2 regions of the Mycobacterium sp. ITM-2016-00317 genome follow, and region 1 is predicted to be linked to the other one. Evidence: riboswitches for the same ligand, from Rfam matches in the RefSeq annotation. Region 1 holds a riboswitch; the other holds the start of a gene.
What was found. Region 1 has a riboswitch for thiamine pyrophosphate ahead of thiD (bifunctional hydroxymethylpyrimidine kinase/phosphomethylpyrimidine kinase). Riboswitches for the same ligand answer to the same signal wherever they lie in the genome.
Positions count from the first base shown of each region.

Region 2: another riboswitch for thiamine pyrophosphate. It lies ahead of C6A87_RS28155 (ECF transporter S component); the one in region 1 lies ahead of thiD (bifunctional hydroxymethylpyrimidine kinase/phosphomethylpyrimidine kinase).

Region 1 is NZ_CP134399.1:656,753-666,490, forward strand. It holds gene C6A87_RS03115 (APC family permease) at 1-587, opposite strand, end outside; gene C6A87_RS03120 (TetR/AcrR family transcriptional regulator) at 634-1,860, shown strand; gene C6A87_RS03125 (hypothetical protein) at 1,827-2,093, opposite strand; gene C6A87_RS03130 (NAD(P)/FAD-dependent oxidoreductase) at 2,103-3,590, opposite strand; gene C6A87_RS03135 (septum formation family protein) at 3,621-4,247, opposite strand; gene C6A87_RS03140 (alpha/beta family hydrolase) at 4,262-4,885, opposite strand; gene thiD (bifunctional hydroxymethylpyrimidine kinase/phosphomethylpyrimidine kinase) at 4,882-5,763, opposite strand; TPP riboswitch at 5,755-5,864, opposite strand; gene C6A87_RS03150 (hypothetical protein) at 6,162-6,461, shown strand; gene C6A87_RS03155 (exodeoxyribonuclease III) at 6,481-7,296, opposite strand; gene C6A87_RS03160 (GNAT family N-acetyltransferase) at 7,302-8,219, opposite strand; gene C6A87_RS03165 (peptide deformylase) at 8,223-8,816, opposite strand; gene C6A87_RS03170 (DUF3263 domain-containing protein) at 8,967-9,275, shown strand; gene C6A87_RS03175 (LytR C-terminal domain-containing protein) at 9,307-9,738, shown strand, end outside.
Region 2 is NZ_CP134399.1:5,860,709-5,870,446, reverse strand. It holds gene C6A87_RS28175 (VOC family protein) at 1-278, shown strand, start outside; gene C6A87_RS28170 (zinc-binding dehydrogenase) at 275-1,282, shown strand; gene C6A87_RS28165 (SDR family oxidoreductase) at 1,308-2,069, shown strand; gene C6A87_RS28160 (AAA family ATPase) at 2,159-2,716, shown strand; TPP riboswitch at 2,758-2,869, shown strand; partial or broken gene C6A87_RS28155 (ECF transporter S component) at 2,989-3,619, shown strand; gene C6A87_RS28150 (ABC transporter ATP-binding protein) at 3,616-5,094, shown strand; gene C6A87_RS28145 (energy-coupling factor transporter transmembrane component T) at 5,091-5,846, shown strand; gene C6A87_RS28140 (MFS transporter) at 5,830-6,993, opposite strand; gene C6A87_RS28135 (sugar porter family MFS transporter) at 7,085-8,509, opposite strand; gene C6A87_RS28130 (fused (3R)-hydroxyacyl-ACP dehydratase subunits HadA/HadB) at 8,607-9,638, opposite strand; gene malQ (4-alpha-glucanotransferase) at 9,728-9,738, opposite strand, start outside.

The DNA of each region.
Region 1 (9,738 bases):
ATGCGCGCGTACCCGGCGAAGGCGAAGAACAGCAGGCCGGCGGCCTGCAGCACCCCGTAGGCGGTCACGTCGTCGCCGAGCGCGAACACCGAGCGGCCGGCGTCCCCGCCCCCGAGCAGCACGACCACCACCACGGTCAGCACCGCCAGCACCAGCGCGACGATCACCCGGGTGAGTGCCGCGGACCGCTGCACCCCGGCGTAACCCAGTGCCGTCAGCGCGATCACCGACGCGGCCGCCACCGCGTTGGCGTATTCCGGCCACACGTACCAGCCCACCGTCAGCGCCATCGCCGCACACGACGCGCTCTTGCCGACGACGAAACTCCAGCCCGCGGTGTGGCCCCACAACGGGCCGAGCCGTTCCCGGCCGTAGACATAGGTGCCGCCCGACTGCGGGTAGCGCGCCGCCAGCCGAGCAGACGACATCGCATTGCACACCGCGACCACGGCGGCGACGGCGAGCCCGATCAGCAGCCCGCTGCCCGCGGCCGCCGCGGCCGGCGCCAGCGCGACGAAGATGCCCGCCCCGATCATCGACCCGAGCCCCAGCACGACGGTGTCGAACAACCCGAGACGACGCCGCAATGCCGACTCATCGGGCGAGCTCACCGGCCCACGATATCGTGGGGCGGTGGCGAGCACCGCCGATGATCCCGGCATCCGACGCCGGCCCAAGGATCGGAAAGCGCAGATCGCGCGTGCGTCGGCGGAGGCGTTCAGCGCGCTGGGCTATCACGGCGTGAGCATGGAGATGATCGCGTCCCGGGTGGGGATCTCCGCGGCAGCCCTGTACCGCCACTACTCCTCCAAGTACCAACTGTTCCGCGACGCCGTGCTGAACCTCGGTCAGCAGCTGGTGGACGGCACCTCAGGCATCGACGGCGACGATCCGCAGGTGGTGCTCGACCGGCTGGTTTCGGCGCTCACCGACACCGCGCTGGTCAACCGGGGTTCGGGCGGGCTGTACCGGTGGGAGAACCGGTACCTGCGCGGCGACGACCAGGCGACGCTGCTGGAGCAGATCCACACCGTGCACGCGCGGCTGCACCGCCCGCTGGCCGCGGTCCGGCCGGAGCTGACCGCCCGGCAGCGGTACACGCTGTCCACCGCGGTGCTCTCGATCGTCGGCAGCATCGTCGACCACCGCGCGAAACTGCCTGCGGCCCAGGTGCATCGGCTGTTCACCCAGATCACCCGCGCGGTCCTGGCCGCCGACCTGTCAACGGACCCGTCGCGCCGCCCGTCCGGGGAGGTCCCTGCCCGTCCCTCCGTCGAGGCGTCGAAATACGAAGCGCTGCTGACCGAATCGATGCGGCTGTTCGACCGCAACGGATACCGCGACACCACGATGGAGGAGATCGCGTCGGCGGTCGGTATCCCCACGTCGGGCATCTACAAGTACTTCTCCGGCAAGAGCGACATCCTGGCGGCGATGTTCCGGCGCGCCGCGGACCGGGTGTCGGCCGAGACCGCGTCGGTGGTCGCGACCGTGCCGGACCCGGAGGAGGCGCTCACCGCGGTCATCGACGGTTACGTCGAGCGCACCTTCGACCAGCCCGAGCTGGAGTGCGTCTACTACAGCGAACGGCTCAACATGTCGGCCGCGGACCAGCGCATCGTGCGGGACCTGCAGCGCGCGACGGTGGAGTCCTGGGTCGAACTCGTCGTCGCTGTCCGGCCCGAGTGGAGCGCCGCCGAAGCGCGCTTCGCCGTGCACGCGGCGATGGCCCTGGTGGTCGACCTGGGCCGCCTGGTGCGCTACGCGGATTCCGAGGAGGCCAGGGAGACCGTGCAGGGCCTGGTGGATGTGACGCTGTTGGGCCGCTACCGGTTACGGGCCACGTTGCCGGCCAGGTAGAGCAGGTAGGCCACCAGCCCGAAGAGAGCCGGCTTACGCGTCTTCGGGGAGGCGATGCCGAGCCCGACGGCGGTCTCGAGGGCGCCGTCGATGTACACGTGCTTGCGGGTGTCGGTCGGGAACGCGGGCTTGGTCAGGCCCTCGTAGAGCGCGGGGGCGACGAAGTGCGAGACCCCGGCCCCGGCGAGGAGCAGACCGGCGATGGTGGCGGCACGTGAATTTTGCTTGGGCACAACCGGATACTAGACGATCCGGTAGTCGCTGATCGGGAACTCGGCGGCCTCGCGGATCGCGGCGCGTGTCGAGGTCGGGCGCAGCAGTGTCGGTTCCCCGCCGGGATCGAAGTAGTAGGACCGTGCCGACGCGCAGTTTCCGACGGTGAACAGTGAGCCGCCGAGGAGTTCGGTCATCCGGTCCAGGTACCGGCCGTTGGCGTCCTCCGTGACCTCGAAAGTGGTTGCGCCACTGCGCTTCACCGCACCGAACAACCGGTCCATGTGCCGCATCTGGTATTCCATCGTGTTGAAGAAGTTCAACCCGAGGAAGGCGTAGGGGCTGGCCAGCGACAGGTAGTTCGGGAAGTACGGGATCGAGACCCCCTGGTAGGCCTGGAACCTGTTCTCCCGCCACCACTTCCCGAGGTTGCGGCCGTCGCGGCCGATCACCTCGATGGCGGGGAAGTTGGCTTCCCACAGGTCGAAACCGGTGGCCAGCACCAGCGTGTCGATCCTGGTCTTGGTGCCGTCCAGTCCGACGACGCCGTCGGACTCGATCCTGGCGATACCGGCGTCCTGCAGGTGTACGTGCGGCCTGGTGAAGGTGCGGTAGTAGCTGTTGGAGAAAGTCGGCCGTTTGCAACCGAAGTCGTAGTCGGGGGTCAGCCTGGCCCGCAGGTCCTTGTCGCGGATCGTGACGAACCGGTGCATCTTGGCCAGATCGCCCGCGGCGATGTTGAAGCGGCCACGTGTCGTCTTGTAGTGCACGACGCCCACCGAGACCATGAACTCGTAGATCGCATCGGTGATCGCCCGAATGAGCCGCTGGGTGAACGGAACCCGGGCGAATAGACGCTTGGCGCGCTCGGAGAAGCGGAAGTCGATCTTGGGTACCACCCAGATCGGGGTGCGCTGGTAGACCGTCAGATCGGCGGCCTTGTTCGCGAGCTCGGGGATCAGCTGCACCGCGGTCGCGCCGGTGCCGATGATGCCGATCCGCTCCCCGGTGGGATCGTAGGAGTCGTCCCAGGCGGTGGTGTGGACGATCCGGCCGTCGAACTCGGTGATGCCCGGGATGTCGGGCACGTGCGGCTGGGACAGGAACCCGGTGGCGGTGATCAGGTAGCGGGCCTCCAGCGTCGCGCCGTCGGCGAGGGTCACCCGCCAGCGCTTGGCGTCCTCGTCCCACCGTGCGCCCTCGACCGTCACCCCGAAACGCATGTGGCGCCGCACGTCGTACTTGTCCGCGACGTCGTCGGCGTACTGCTTGATCTCCGCGCCGGTGGAGAAGAGCCGTGACCAGTTCGGGTTCGGCTCGAAGAAGTACGAGTAGGTGGTCGTGGGGACGTCGACGGCCAGGCCGGGGTAGTGGTTGACGTACCACGTACCGCCCAGATCTTCTTCCCGGTCGAGGATCACGAAGTTCTCGATGCCCAACCGCTTGAACTGGATGGCCGCACCGATGCCTGCAAAGCCGGCACCCACGATGACCGCGTCGAATTGCTCCGAAGTCATGGCGCAACGGTACCCGAGGTCCGGGCGGATTCAGCCGCGCAGCGAGCCCGTCCGGGGAGGGTCGAGTGTCGCGATACAGGTGACCGCATGGTCGCCGTCGGCCCACGTCTCCGCGGTCGGGTTGAGCACGTAGAGCCGGACGGATTCGTCGGTGACCGACTGCGGGGAATAGCGCTGCAGCTCAGGTGTGCATTTCTGGTGATGCGCGTCGACCGCGTCCTGGCCCGGGAACGGCCCGTCGGGCAGGGTCAGCACTGCGAAAACCTCGCCGGCGTGCGGCTGGTCGCAGCTGATCAGCGTGACGTTGACCACCCGGTCGCCGGCGGGGATCTCGGCCAGACAGTCGCCTACCTGCAGATCGGTGGCGGTGCGGGTGTCGTCGTTGACGGCGACGACGGTGATGACCACCCCGGCGACGATCCACAGCACCGACAGCACGATGCCTGCGATGGCCATACCGCGGCCGCTGCCGTACTGCTTGGCTTTCCTGACCCCGACGATGCCGCAGACCAGCGCGATCACGGCGCCACCGATGATGCCGAAGATCAGCGACACGATCGCCCACCAGTTCGTCTTCGGCGGCGGCGCGGAATAGGGGTAAGGCTGGGGCGCGCCGCCCTGATACGGCATCGGAGGAGGCGGCGGCGGGGCGGTCACGCTGCGACGATAACTCAGCCGAGCATCCGCAGAGCGGCATCGACGGCAAGTGCCGGTACGTCGAGTTTCTTGGAGTTGAGGTCGTGTCGGGCGCCGGTGATCTCGACGATCTCGGTGCGGGCCGGGATCAGCGCCGCGGCGGGACGGAGTTCGTCGAGCGTGCCGAACGGGTCCGCGGTGCCGTGGGTGAACACCGTGGGCACCGAGATCCGGGGCAGGTGCTCGGTGCGGGCGCGCTCCGGCTTGCCCGGCGGGTGAAGCGGATAGGAGAACAGCGTCAGCACGTCGAGGTGCAGGCCGTCGGCGACCGCCATCGACGTGAGCCGCCCGCCGTAGGAATGGCCGCCGGCGATCAGCGGGCCGTCGGCGAGCTCGCGGACCGCGGTTACCGCCTCGACGATGCCGGCCATGTCGGTCGCCGCGGAATTGGACGGTGGGCCTTTGGGGCGGCGCCGCCGGTAGGGCAGGTTGTAACGCACCGCGAGCCAGCCGCGGCGGGCCCACTCGTCGCAGAGCGCCTGCAGCATCGGCGATTCCCGGCTGCCGCCGGCCCCGTGCGTCAGCGCGACCACGCCCGCCGGGGTGCCGTCGGGACGGTGCACGACGCCGGCGATGGCGTCCATGTCCTCGATCGTCATGTCGACAGCCGGAACAACGCGGAGACGGGGCCGTGACCCTGGCCGAGCGGGTAGGCCGAGCGCAGACATTCGGTCACCCAGCGCTTCCCGAACGCGACGGCATCGGGCACGGAGTAGCCGTGGGCCAGCGCGCACGCGGTGGCCGCGGCCAGGGTGTCGCCCGCGCCGTGATCGTGGCCGGTGTCGATGCGGGTCACGTCGAACTCGTGGAAGTCGGTGCCGTCGAACAGCAGGTCGGGGCTCTGCGCCGACGCGCGCAGGTGCCCGCCCTTGACCAGCGCCCACTGCGGGCCGAGCGCATGCAGCGCGCGCGCCGCCGCGCGCTGGGAGTCCTGGTCGACCACGTCGATGCCGACGAGCAGCCGCACCTCGTCGAGGTTGGGGGTGACCAAGGTGGCGAGCGGAAACAACCTGTCGCGCAACGCGTCCAGCGCGCTCGGGTGCAGCAGCGGGTCGCCGTGCATGGAGGCGCAGACCGGGTCGACGACCAACGGGACCTTGCCGTCCAGTCCCTGCGCGACCCAGGCGCCGACGATGGCCTCGATGATCTCCGTCGACGCGAGCATGCCGGTCTTGGCGGCCTGTACTCCGATGTCGGAGGCCACCGCCTCGATCTGGCCGGCGACGATGCCGACCGGGAGTTCGTGAAAACTCCTGACCCCCATCGAGTTCTGCACCGTGACGGCGGTCACGGCGACCAGACTGTGCACGCCGAGCAGCGCGAAGGTGCGCATGTCGGCCTGGATGCCCGCTCCGCCACCGGAGTCCGACCCGGCGATGGTCATCACCCGCAGCGGGGTCTGCCTGGGCGGGGTCAGCGGAAGGTAGGTCGTCGGCAGGCGGCGGGGCTCGGCAGTGACATCGCTGACGTCGGACATGTGCGCTCTCCCTACGCCGGCATTACCCGGTCAGGTTCGTACGGTCGACGGGCCCACCCGTCCTCTCAGCGCGCTCGGCACACGCTCCCGCGTTCTGGTGACGAGGGCCACGCTAGCGCAGCGACTCTGGGCCCGTCCAGAACGGTGACGCGGGCGGCGTCAGCGCCGCCGTCACGGGCCGATGGGTCGAACGTGCTTGCGATTTGAAGAGGTCTTATGACGAGTTTCACAGGTGTATTACTGCCATCCGAGAATCACTTCCTGCCAGGGAACACCGGATCTCGACCTCGCGTTAATCGATTCAGATCGTCAAAGACGATCGACAAAACACCAGGACAAGAGCATCGAGACCGCGTGACACGCTCCACGGCTCGACCCGAGCGGGAAGGGCAGCAGAAATGAAGAAGTTCTCCATCGCTACGATTATCGCCGCCTTGCTGAGCACCGCCGTCATCGGCGTGGCCGCTCCCGTGCAGGCCGTTCCGCATGGAGCCAACGCGCAGGACACGATCAGCCAGATGGAGGCCGAGGGCAATCACGTGGTGGTTCACCGGCTCTCCGACCGTCCGCTGAGCGAAGCGGTGGTCGTCGGGATCAATCAGGGCGGCACACTGCACTCCACCGTGCACGACAACATCCACGGCCACACCCAGCAGCAGCACAAGTCGGGCCACGTCTACTACGTCGACGTCCGCTAACGAGGGCGACGTCCGGTAATCACGTCAGGTCAACGACCACCGGGGCGTGATCGCTCGGCGTGCCGATCCGGTTCTTTCCGGTTTTGCGTTCATCGCGGGCGATCTCGGCGTGGACGACACGCTCGGCCAGCGCCGGGGAGCCCAAGATGAAGTCGATGCGCATGCCCCGGTTCTTCGGGAACCGCAGCTGGGTGTAGTCCCAGTACGTGTAGGTGCCGGGACCCGGCGTGAAAGGTCTTACCACGTCGGTGAAACCGGCATCGAGGATCGCGTTGAAGGCCGCGCGCTCCGGGGCGGTCACGTGAGTGCTGTCCTGGAACAACGAGATGTCCCACACGTCGTCGTCGAAGGGGGCGATGTTCCAGTCGCCGACCAGCGCCAGCGGGGTGGCCGGATCGGACTTCAGCCACGACGACGCGGTATCGCGAAGCGCGGCAAGCCATTCCAGCTTGTAGCTGTAATGCGGTGAGCCGACGGTGCGGCCGTTGGGAACGTAGAGACTCCACACCCTGACCCCGGCGCAGGTCGCGCCGAGCGCGCGCGCCTCGGCCGCGGCCTGCACCTCGGGCTTGTCGCTCCAGGTGGGTTGGCCGTCGAAACCGACCTGGACGTCGTCGATGCCGACCCGCGAGGCGATCGCCACCCCGTTCCACTGGCTGAACCCGCAGTGCACGATCTCGTAGCCGAGTGCGGCGAACGGCATGGTCGGGAACTGGTCGTCGGAGCACTTGGTCTCCTGCATGGCCAGTACGTCGACGTCGGCGCGTTCCAGCCAGTCGGTGACGCGGTCGACCCGGGCGCGGATCGAGTTGACGTTCCAGGTTGCCAGGCGCATGGGCCCTACAGTAGGTCCTCCGCGCGGACGTACCGTGACCGGTGGTGGACCTGGAAACCCATGGTTTCGTAGAGGGCACGCGCGCCCGGATTGTCGGTGACCACCTGCGCATAGGCGCGGGTGGCGCCGTGCTGGTGCGCCCAGTCCAGCAGTCCGGCGCACAGGCGCCGGGCCAGACCCTGCCTGCGGGCGTCCTCCGACACGTGCACCGCCGAGATCCCGGCCCAGCGGGTGCCGTCCGGCGCGTCGGTCACCGCCACCCGGCCCACTGCCGCACCGGCCAGTTCGCCGAACCCGACCACGCCGTCGACGACCGCGGTGAGCACATCGACCGGCACGTCGCGCCGGTACAGCGTCAGCCACCTGTCGTCGGGTGAGTCCGCCACCGACACCTCCGTCACTCCGGAGACGCCGATATCTGCTGCCATCACCAGGTTTTCGGCATCGGTGGGGACGCCCTCGGGAAGTCGCAGCAGCCGGTCGGGCGCCGACACCAGTGCCGGCAGTCCCCGCGCGGCGTACCACCGGGCCACCTGGGCGATCTCGCTGAACGACGAGAACCGGATCGGCACAGCGGAATTGGCTCGCCGGGTGACTCCGTGCCCGTGCCGCAACAGCCAGCCGTCCAGCCACTCGTGTTCGGTGCCGGGCCAGCCCAGGGCCGCCGCGTGTTCGAGGTTGCGGATCTCGCCGGTCCGCACCGGCATCTCCGGGACGACGCGCACGGCCAGCACGTCCCGGGCGTCGACGTCGACGATGTCGCCGCGTCGGGTGCGGATCCGCACCACGGCGCCGGTCTCGTCGCCGGCTTCGAGGATGTGGCCGACCACGTCGGTCATCGGCCGGTCCGAGTCCGTCGGCAGCCGGTAACGCAGGCTGACCCGGGTCCCGGCCTCAGGCAACTCGGGGACGGCTCCGGACACGACTCAGTGGCCGAACGGGTCGGGGTCCTCGCCCGGCATCCACGACAATCCGGGGACGCCCCAGCCGTTGGCCTTGACGGCCTTCTTGGCGCTGCGCGCGTTACGCCCGACGAGCCGGTCGAGGTACAGGAAACCGTCCAGGTGCCCGGTCTCGTGTTGCAGCATCCGGGCGAACAGCTCGGTGCCCTCGATGGTGATCGGCGTCCCGTCGGCGTCCAGCCCCGTCACCCGCGCCCAGTCGGCGCGGCCCGTCGGAAACGACTCGCCGGGCACCGACAGGCAGCCCTCGTCGTCGTCCTCGGGGTCCGGCATGGTCTCGGGCACCTCGGAGGTCTCCAGCACCGGGTTGACCACGACACCGCGGCGCCGCGTGGTCTTCTTGCGCGATTCGGCGCAGTCGTAGACGAAGACCCGTTTGTTGACGCCGATCTGGTTGGCGGCCAGCCCGACTCCGTGGGCGGCGTCCATCGTGTCGTAGAGATCGGTGATCAGATCGGCCAGATCGGCGGGCAGCGAACCGTCGTCGCCGACGGGTATCGGTTCGGTCGCCGTGTGCAGGACGGGATCTCCCACGATGCGGATGGGTCTGACTGCCATGGGAGAAAGCTTAAGGTGCCCGCTGTCCGCGGTTGTTCGGACCGCCGACTCGCGGCGATGTTGACGATGCGCGTGACTCAACCGTGATTGAATACTCGCCGAACCACATTGATGTCATTCTCGATTTTTCGGAAGGGTCCAAGTAGCGATATGGACGGCGCCATCGCGCGGGCTGAGCGTTCCGGGGACGACAGCGAGCCCACCGACGGACTGACCCGTCGAGAACACGACATCCTTGCCTTCGAACGGCAGTGGTGGAAGTACGCCGGATCCAAGGAAGACGCCATCAAGGAGCTGTTCTCGATGTCGGCGACCCGCTACTACCAGGTGCTGAACGCGCTGGTGGACCGGCCGGAAGCCCTCGCGGCGGACCCCATGCTGGTGAAGCGGCTGCGCAGGCTGCGCGCCAGCAGGCAGAAGGCACGCGCAGCGCGCCGCCTCGGGTTCGACGTCACCTGAGGCCGGTGGGCGCGGGATACAGTAGGCGCCGATGAACCAGCGAGATTCCTCCGGGCTGCCCATTCGCGCCATGGTGATGGTGCTGTTGTTCCTGGGCGTGGTGTTCCTGCTCGTCGCCCTGCAGTCGCTCGGCGGCGACGACGACACCCCGTCGGCGGGCTCGACGACCGTGACGACCTCGGCCACCACCACGAGCGCGGCGCCCGAGGAGCCGGCGCGCGCCGACGTGCGGGTGTTCAACATCTCCGAGACCCCCGGCGCCGCCGAGGCGATCGCCACCCGGCTGCGCGACGCCGAGTGGAACGTCACCGATACCGGCAACCTGGTCGTGCCCGACGTGACGGTGACCACGGTGTATTTCGGTGAGGCCCCGGGCGAGCAGGAGGCCGCCGAAGAGGTGGGCCGACTGCTGGAGGCGCCGGTGGCTCCGCGGGTGCCCGAGCTCACAGAGCAGCCACCGGGA
Region 2 (9,738 bases), 860 kb from region 1:
TGCAGGCGCCGCATCTGGAGATCGTTCAGGAAGTGCCGGGTACCGTGTGGACGGTGCGGGCTTCCGGTGCGGCGCACCATCTGGGTTACTGGGTCGACGACCTGCCCGCGGCGGCCCGACGGCTCGAAGAGGCCGGCTATCGCCTGGAAGCGCGCCCCGCGGGGGAATCCTTGACCACATTCGCCTACTTCATCGACGATTCCGGTGTCCGGATCGAGATCGTCGACCGCGCAATGTTTCCCGACTGGACCGGATTCCTGGACGCGATGTCGGCGTGAAGGTGGCGACGGTGACCGGGCCCGGGACGGTTCAGGTGCTGGACACGCCCGTACCCGTGGTCGGATCCAGGGACGTCCTGGTACGGATGCGCGCCTGCGGCGTCTGCGGATCGGACTCGTTCTACATCGCGATCGGGGGGATCCCGCCACGCCAGGGCAGCACCCCACTCGGGCATGAACCCGCCGGGGAGGTCGTCGAGGTCGGCGCCGATGTCGACGATATCGACGTGGGAGACCATGTCGTCGTCAATCCGATGGCCGCACCGGGCGGCATCATCGGAAACGGCGGTGCGCAGGGCGCATTGGCCGACTATCTGTTGGTGGAGAACGCAGTCCGCGGTGTCACGCTGCAGGTCATCCCGAAGCACATCCCGTTCGAGGTGGCCGCGCTCAACGAGCCGATGGCCGTCGCGCGCCACGGTGTCAATCAGTGCCGACCGAAGCCGGGCGACAAAGTCGTCGTGTTCGGCGCCGGACCGGTGGGTCTCGGCGCCGTGCTGGCATTCAAGTCGCTCGGCGTCGGGCACGTCGTCGTGGCCGACATCGTTGCGGCACGGCTGGATAAAGCTCTGCAAGTCGGCGCCGACGCGGTGATCAACTCGGGTGACGACGATGTGATCGCCCGGCTGATCGAGCTGCACGGCGAGGGGCAGGCGCTCGTCCCGGGAAAGGCCGGCACCGACATCTTCCTCGACGCCGCCGGCGCGAAAGCCGTCGTCGACACCGCCCTGGCGGCGGCGCAGAAGGGTGCCACGCTCGGGGTCGTCGGTGTGCACAAGGAGCCCGTCCCGGTCGATTTCGGCAACGTGATGAGCAACGAGATCACCATCGTCGGCTCCATGGGCTACCCCGACGAGATCTTCGAAGTGACAGAAGATCTGGTCACCAACTGGCAGAAGTACGCCGTGATCGTCAGCCACACCGTCCCGTTCTCGGAGGTGCACTCCGCATTCGACCTGGCGGGCACGCCCGGTGCTGCGGACAAGGTCGTCGTCACGTTCTGACCACACGTAGGAGAGGGAGGAAGTCGTGGATATACCTCGCGCGTCTGTGGCCGGGCGCAAGGTCCTGGTGACCGGCGCCGCCACCGGCATCGGCGCCGCGGCGGTGCGCGCACTCGTCGACGCCGAGGCGCTGGTGGCCGCGACCTATCACCAATCCGAACCCCCCGAGGGCTTGCCGGCCCACTGGCGGCGCTGCGATGTACGCGACGCCGACGATGTCGACGACGCGGTCGGGTACGCGGTACGCACGCTGGATGGACTCGATGTCGTCATCCACGCCGCCGGGCATTGGCAGCCGGGCGTACCCGGCTCCCTCACCGGCGACGACATCGATCGGCAGCTCGCCACGAATCTGAAGTCGACCATCTTCGTCAACCAGGCGGGTTATGCCGCGATGCGCGAAAACGGCGGCCAGATCATCAATTTCGGTTCTGCCGAGGCCGCAATGGGCAGTCCGATGTCGGCGGTCTACGCCGCAGCCAAGGGCGCCGTACACGCCTGGACCAGGTCGGCTGCACGCGCCTGGGCACACGACGGGGTGACGGTCAACGCCGTAGCGCCTGCGGTGCAGACCCCCGGGGCGGACCGAGTGCGGGAATTCCTCGGACCGGACATGGCGCCGCTGATGGACCAGCAGTTGCAGATGAGCATCCCGCTCGGCGGAAGGCTGGGTGACCCGGCGACCGACGTGGCTCCCGTACTGCTCTTTCTGAGCAGTCCGGCCGCGCGATTCATCACCGGACAACTCCTGGCCGTGGACGGCGGTCTGATGATGGTGGGTTCCTGAGCGGCGTCTGTCAGCCGACCCGCCGCGACTAAGGTCGGTGTCACCCGGCCGGCGGACCCGACCGTGGATCGGTCGATCAAGGGGACTTCGTGAGCGTCGACGCCGTGGTGGGCCGCCTGCTCTCCGAGGACATGACCACGGTGCTGATCGACGGTCGCTCCGGATCGGGGAAGTCCACGCTGGCCGACCGGCTGCACCAGCGCTGGCTCGGGAGCGTCCTGGTTCGCCTCGACGACATCTACCCGGGCTGGGACGGGCTGAACTGGGCCAGCCGGCACGTCCACGACGAACTGCTGCGCCCACGCGCCGAGGGGCGGCCCGGCCGGTGGCGCCGCTGGGACTGGGCGACCGACTCCCCGGCAGGCTGGCACACCGTGGGCGCCGGCCGGCGACTGATCGTCGAAGGGGTCGGCGCGCTGGCACCGGACAACCGGGCACTGGCCGACCTGGGCATCTGGGTCGAGAGCCCGGAGCCTCTGCGCAGGCAGCGGGCACTGCAGCGCGACGGCGACACCTACCGTCCGCACTGGGACCGGTGGGCAGCGCAGGAACTGGAGTTCATCGCCCGGTGCGCCCCCCGCTCCGGCGCCGACTACGTCGTCACCGAGACGGCGCACGGCGCCACGTGGACGACAGTGCAGCGCTGACCCGGCCTGGCGGGGGCGGCCCCGGCTGCGCTAGCTTGGGGGACGTACCACACGGGAGTGCACACCGAGTGCGCTGAGAGGACGGCTGACCGGCCGTCGACCGTACGAACCTGACCGGGTAATGCCGGCGTAGGGAGATGCTCGTGAACGTCGCCTTTCACACACCGGCCTGTCACACACCACCGGCCTGAGCTCGGCCTCAGCAGCTCGGCACCCCGATTCTTCGGCGGGTCCCCGGGCGGACCCGCCATACCCGCAGTCAAGGAGTCCTCATGGACCAGCAGTATCTCGACCACACCGCAGCCGCCGGCCGCAGCCCCGCGCTGCGATGGCGGGTCGTCGACATCGTGGTCGCCAGCGTCCTGGCCGTCGCGGCCGGCCTGGTGTTCGTCTTCTGGAACGTCGCGTCCAATCCGCTGACCGAGCCGCTGGGAGCAGTGCTGCCCGGTCTGCAGGCACTCGCCGGCGGGGTGGCTGTTCGCCGGTGTGCTGACCGCGCTCGTGATCCGCAAACCCGGCGCGGCGCTGTACGGCGAACTGGTCGCGGCCACGGTGTCCGCCCTGGTCGGCAACCAGTGGGGGGTGCTGACCATCGAATCGGGAATCGTCCAGGGGCTCGGCGCCGAGCTGGTGTTCGCCGTCTTCTTCTACCGCAGGTGGAATCTGCCGGTGGCCGCCCTCGCCGGGGCAGCGGCCGGGCTGGCGCTGGCCGTCAACGACCTGTTCCTCTGGTACCCCGGCTCGACCACCGCGTTCGCCGCGATCTACACCGGCTCGGCGGTGATCTCCGGCGCCGTCCTCGCCGGCGTGCTGTCCTGGTTCGTCGTCCGGGGGCTGGCCAAGACCGGCGCGCTCGACCGCTTCGCCGCCGGCAGGGTGGTCTCGGGCCGCCGGCCCCGATGACCCCGGAGCCGGCTCCCGCGCGCGGCGGAGCCGCGATCGAGGCCCGGGGCTGGGGCTGGCAGCACGCGGGCCAACAACGATGGGCAACAAGGGGTCTCGATCTGCGCGTTGAGCCGGGGGAGCGGGTGCTGCTGCTGGGCCCGTCCGGCTCGGGGAAGTCGACGCTGCTGCAGGGACTCGCCGGACTGCTCGGCAGCGCCGACGAAGGCCATGCCGCCGGACAGCTTCTGGTCGACGGTAGGCCACCGGCTGCGCAACGGTCCCGCATCGGAATGGTCCTGCAGGACCCGGATTCCCAGGTGATCCTGTCGCGGGTCGGTGACGACCTGGCGTTCGGCATGGAGAACTTCTCGGTGCCGCGCAGCCGGATCTGGCCGCGCGTCGCCGACGCCCTGGAAGCTGTCGGGCTGAACCTGCCTCTTGGACAGGACACTTCGAAACTGTCCGGCGGGCAGAAGCAGCGGCTGGCGCTGGCCGGCGTGCTCGCCATGCAGCCCGGGCTGATCCTGCTGGACGAACCGACGGCCAACCTCGACCCCGCCGGTGTCGTCGAGGTACGTGATGCGGTCGCCGCCGCGGCCGACCGCACCGGCGCCACCGTGGTGGTCGTCGAGCACCGCACCAAGGTGTGGCTGCCGGTGATCGACCGGGTGGTCGTGCTCGGCGCAGACGGTACCGTCATCGCCGACGGTCCACCGGAGCAGACCCTCACACGCGAGCGCAAACACCTTGTGCAGTCCGGGATCTGGTTACCCGACGTGCCGGCCACCCCTGTCCGGCGGGCACCGCAGACCGCGCCGGAGCCGCTGCTGACCGCCGCCGACCTGTCGGTGGGCCACCGCGGCGGACCGGTCGCGCGCAGCGGACTGAACTTCGACATCCCCCGCGGCCGGGTCACCGCCGTCACCGGGCCCAACGGCTGCGGCAAGTCCGCTCTCGCGCTGACCCTGGGCGGGCTGCTGGCACCGCGCGGCGGAGCGCTGCGGGCCGCCGAGTCGTTCGCCCCGTTGCCCAGGAAGCTCGAGCCGGTCCGGTGGCGGTCCAAGGAACTGCTGACCCGCATCGCGAGCGTCTTCCAGGATCCCGAACACCAGTTCCTCACCGGCACGGTCCGAGACGAGCTTGCGCTCGGACCCAGGGCGCTGGGGCGCAGTCCCGACGAAATCCATACTCTGAGCGACGATCTGCTGGACCGGCTGCGCCTCGGTCAGCTGGCCGACCGCAGCCCGTTCACCTTGTCCGGGGGCGAGAAGCGCCGGCTGTCGGTGGCGACCGTGCTGATGACCCGGCCCGCCGCCGTCATCCTCGACGAACCCACCTTCGGGCAGGACCGCCGTACGTGGGAGGAGCTCATCCAGCTGCTGGCCGAGCTCGCCGACGCGGGAACCGCCGTGGTGGCCGTCACGCACGACACCGAGTTCGTCGACGTCCTCGCCGACCGGCGTATCGCCCTGGCTGCGGCGGCGCACCGATGACGACCGTGCGCGTCAACCCGGTCGCGAAGCTGCTCGCCGCGGCGCTCATCGCGGGCACGCTGGTGCTCAGCGTCGACTGGCTGTCGGCGCTGACCGCGCTGGTGCTGGAGATCCCGCTGCTGCTCGCGCTGCGCATCCCGTTACGTGCCTTTGCGATCCGCGGCGCGTTCGTCACTCTCGCCGCGGCGCTGACCGCGCTGACCAACCTGCTCTACGGTGAGCCCAGCGGCGCCGTGCACTGGCATTTCCTGCTGATCACCGTCAGCGACGGGTCCATCGAGCTCGCGCTGGCGATGTTCCTGCGCGTGCTGGCGATCGCATTGCCGTCGGTGTGCCTGTTCATCGACGTCCAGCCGACCGAGCTGGCCGACGGGCTGGGCCAGATCCTGAAGCTGCCTGCCCGATTCGTCGTGGGTGCCCTGGCCGGGCTGCGGACGGTAGGCCTGCTGCGCCAGGACTGGGAGTACCTGGGCCATGCGCGGCGGGCCCGCGGGGTGGCCGACCACGCCCGGGTGCGGCGGTTCCTCGGTCAGGCGTTCGCGCTGCTGGTCTTCGCGCTGCGCCGGGGGGCCAAGTTGGCCACCGCCATGGAGGCACGGGGTTTCGGCGCGTACCCGACCCGCACCTGGGCGCGGCCCTCGACGTTCGGCGCGCCGGAACTGGCGCTCCTGGGCGCCGCCGCGGTGATCGCGGCAGCGGCTGTCGCGGTCGCGGTCACCGCAGGAACGTGGGACTTCATCGGCGGGCGGTGACGCCGGCACCCGGTGCCGTGCGGGCGGAGGCAGGGCTCAAGATCGCCGGCATCAGTCCGACCACCGCGAACACCAGGAATGCCGCGGTATAGCCGAACGATTGGATCAGCGCGCCGACGACCGGTGCACCGATCGCCTGGCCGGCGGCGATCGCGAAGAACGACATGCCGACACCGAACGCCGCGGAATCCGGGTACAGGCGCGTGCTCCACAGCAGGAGCAGGCCGGTGAGGCCGATGTAGGCCGCGCCGAACATGCCTGCCGACAGCAGGACACCCGCGGTGTGCTCCCGAGAGACGGCCAGCAGCGCGGTGCCCGCCGACATCGCGGAGACGGTGACCACCCACGTCGGACGGAAGCCCAGCCGCTGCACCGCGGATCCGCCGAGGGCGCCGATGATCCCGGCGGCGCCCAGCAGCATCCAGGCGCTGGTCGCGACCGCGTCTCCGCCGGAGCTGGTGCTGATCAGGTCGCGCCCGAAGTTCCAGATGGCGATGCTGCCCAGGCCGGCCAGAACAGAGGCGGTCAGCAGCCGGGCGGTACCGGGCGCAAGCCGACGGTCCCGGCGCACGCCGCGATCCGCTGCCGGTCCGTTACGGAGTGTGAACGCCACCCACACGGTGACCGCGACGGTGAGGACGCCGTAGGTGCCCCACGCGACGCGCCAGTGGTCGAACAACGCAAAAGCGATCGGGCCCGACACCACCACGCCGATCCCGGTGCCCGCGTTGACGATCGTCTGGGCGCGGTCGGCTCGCTCGGCGCTCAGGCGTTGGGCGAGAGCGGTGGCCAGTGGCGGGGAAGCGAGGCCGGTGCTCATCCCCGCCAGGAGGATGCCCGCGGCCAGGACCGGCGCAGAGGGGGCGACTGCGACGACGACGATGCCGACCGTCGCGACAACTCCTGCCGCAACGGCCATTCGGCGCGCACCCACCCGATCGCTGAACACCAGTGCGACGGTGATCGCCGCGCAGTAGCCCACGTAACTGCCGGACCCGATCAGACCGATGACGGTGGAACTCAACTGGAACTCGTCGGTGAACACGGGCACGAACAACCCGTAGGCGAATCGGGCGAATCCGTAGCAGCAGCCGATGAGGGCGGTCCCGGCGGCGATCAACGAATAGAACGTCCGATCAGCCGTCATCCCGTGTCTCTTCCCGCGCTTCATCCGTCGCTCCCGGTGTGCATTTGGTGTGCAACCGCGGCGGGGGACGACTTGAGTCCCGATGCCCGGCTCAGCGGGCGAAGTCCGCGGGACGGAACTCGCCCTTGCTGAGCTTGGTCTCGATCTCCTCCAGGCTTCGGCCGGTGAGATCCGGCATCCGGAAATAGACGAACAGCCATGCCGCGACGTTGAACAGCCCGTAGAGCCACATCGACGGACCGACCCCGATACCACTGATCAGCGTCAGCAGCGTCAGCGTGATGAGCAGGTTGGTGCCCCACAGTGCCGCGGACTGCGCGGCGGTGCCGGCGGGGCGCACGGCCAGTGGGTAGGTCTCGGAGCCGGTCAGCCAGCCCATCAGCTGCAGCCCGCCGGCGTTGAAGAGCATGAAGACGACGAGGCACGCGATGATGAACGGCATCGATTCGCGACCGCTGTTGCCGGAGACGAACAGCCAACCCAGCACGAAAAGGCTCAGCGCCGCACCGGGAATCATGATGAGCGTCAGCCGGCGGCGGCCGACCTTGTCGATGATCGACAGACCGACCAGCTGGGCCACCAGATAGCTCACCCCGAGCGCGACCGACACCTGGAGCGCCACGGACTCGGAGAACCCGTTGTCGGTGAGGATCGTCGGCGAGTAGTAGATGATCATCTCTATACCGCTGAGCTGGGTGAAGATGGCGATACCGCAGCCCAGGATCAGGGCCGGCCGCACCCATTTCGCCCGCAGCCCCGACCAGCCCCGCGTCTTGGCGGTCTGCTCCTCGCGGGCCAGCGCGGCCATCTCGTCGAGTTCCCCGTCGATGTCGTAGTCCGAGGGCCGGACCCGTCGGAGTACCTCGCCGGCTTTGGCGCGGTCGTCGTTCTTGACCAGCCAGCGCGGGCTCTCCGGTAACCGCAGGAGCAGGACGAGCATGATCACGGCGGGCACACAGGCCGCGCCGATCGACCACCGCCACGGGATGAACGCCGAAGCCCCGACGATCGTGGCGATCACGATGCCGGCTCCGATCGCGATCTGGAAACAGAGCACCAGCCGGCCGCGGTACTTCGGGGGTGCCAACTCGGCGACGTACATCGGTGCGGTCTGGGTGGCGCCGCCGACGGCGAATCCCAGCACGAGCCGCCCGATCGACAGCAGGACCGGGTTGGGTGCGAGCGCACACCCGACGGCTCCGACGGCGAAGACGACGGCGAGCATCACCAACGTCCTCTTCCGGCCGCCGCGCTCGGAAAGGTAACTGCACGTCAACGCCCCGATCACCGCGCCGAGCAGAATGCTCGCGGCGATGATCTGCTTCCAGCCCTCTTCGATCTCGAAGTCTTTGGTGATCTGCAGCAGAGCGCCCGAGATGATGCCGGTGTCGTATCCGTACAGCATTCCCGAGATCGCCGAGACCAGCGCGACGATCACCACCGAGCCGGTCAGCTGTCCCGGGCTCTGGTGCCGCGCTCGCGCCGACTCCTCCGAAGTGCTGTCGACGGAACTCACAAAGACCTCCAGGGGCAGGTTCGCTGATTACGCGGTGCCCCTATACCCACAACGGCCGCTGAAAGCCACCTTCGCGGGAAGACCGCTTCGCCAGAGGTCAGCGGAAGCGGACGTGCAGCGTTGCCAGCCCGAAGATCTTCCTGCCGTCCGACTTGGCCGCGACGAGGACGACACCGCTGCGGCTCTCCGGGTCCAAAGACCTGATCTTGCCGCTGAACTCGATGTCGGCGCCTTCCTTGGCGGACACGATCGCCGGCTGCGACAACCGCACGGAGTAGCGGGTCACCGCACCGGGGTCACCCGACCAGGCCGAGACGAACCCGGCGCCCAGACCCATCGTGAGCATCCCGTGGGCGATCACGTCGGGCAGCCCGGCCAGCTTCGCGATGTCCTCGTCCCAGTGGATCGGGTTGGCGTCACCGGCCACGCCGGCGTAGTTCACCAGGTCGCCGCGGGACAGCCGGGTGTGGTGCACCGCCAGCTCGTCGCCGACCTTCACGTCGTCGAACGACGGCGTGCCCGGGGTGCGGGTCAGGCCGCCCTCGGAGACCCGGATCGCGCCCTCGGGGCGCACCGTCTTCGCGTAGTCGGCATCGGATCCGCCGATGTCGAGGATGTTCATGTCGTGCATCATCGCCTTCTGCACGGCCGTCTTGACCCCGGCGTCGATGTCGTCTGCGGTGACGCCGACCACGGTGGTGTGCAGCGTGTGCACCCGCTCGCCGTGGGTGTCGGTGAAGGTGTTGGTGACGGTGATGAAGTCCCGGCCTGCCGTTCTGCGCACCGACGTCAGCTCCACGTCGATGACCAGTTCATCGCCTGCCACGATCGGGCGGTGCTGCTCGAAGACCTCTTCGGTCTGCAGGTAGGTGTCGTAGCCGACGACGATCTCCTCGAACATCCGGCGGTTGCACTGCATACCGGGGGCCGACGTGAACGTCAGCGGCGCGATGACGTCCGGATATCCCAGCTCCTTGGCTGCGGCGACGTCCCAGTGCGCAGGGTGGTAGTCCTGCACGGCGCGGGCGTATTCGCGCAGCTTCTCGCGGCCCACGAGGTAGGTGCCGTCCATCTGGTAGTGGTGCCCCACTCGTGCTTCGAGGGGCGACGCGTCTGCTGGTGCGGTCATGGATGTGCTCAACTCTTCCGTCGGCTGTTCCGGAGGCCGACTACAGCACACTAACGCGCAGGCACGGTGCCGCTACAAGCCGAACCGGCTCACCTGCCCG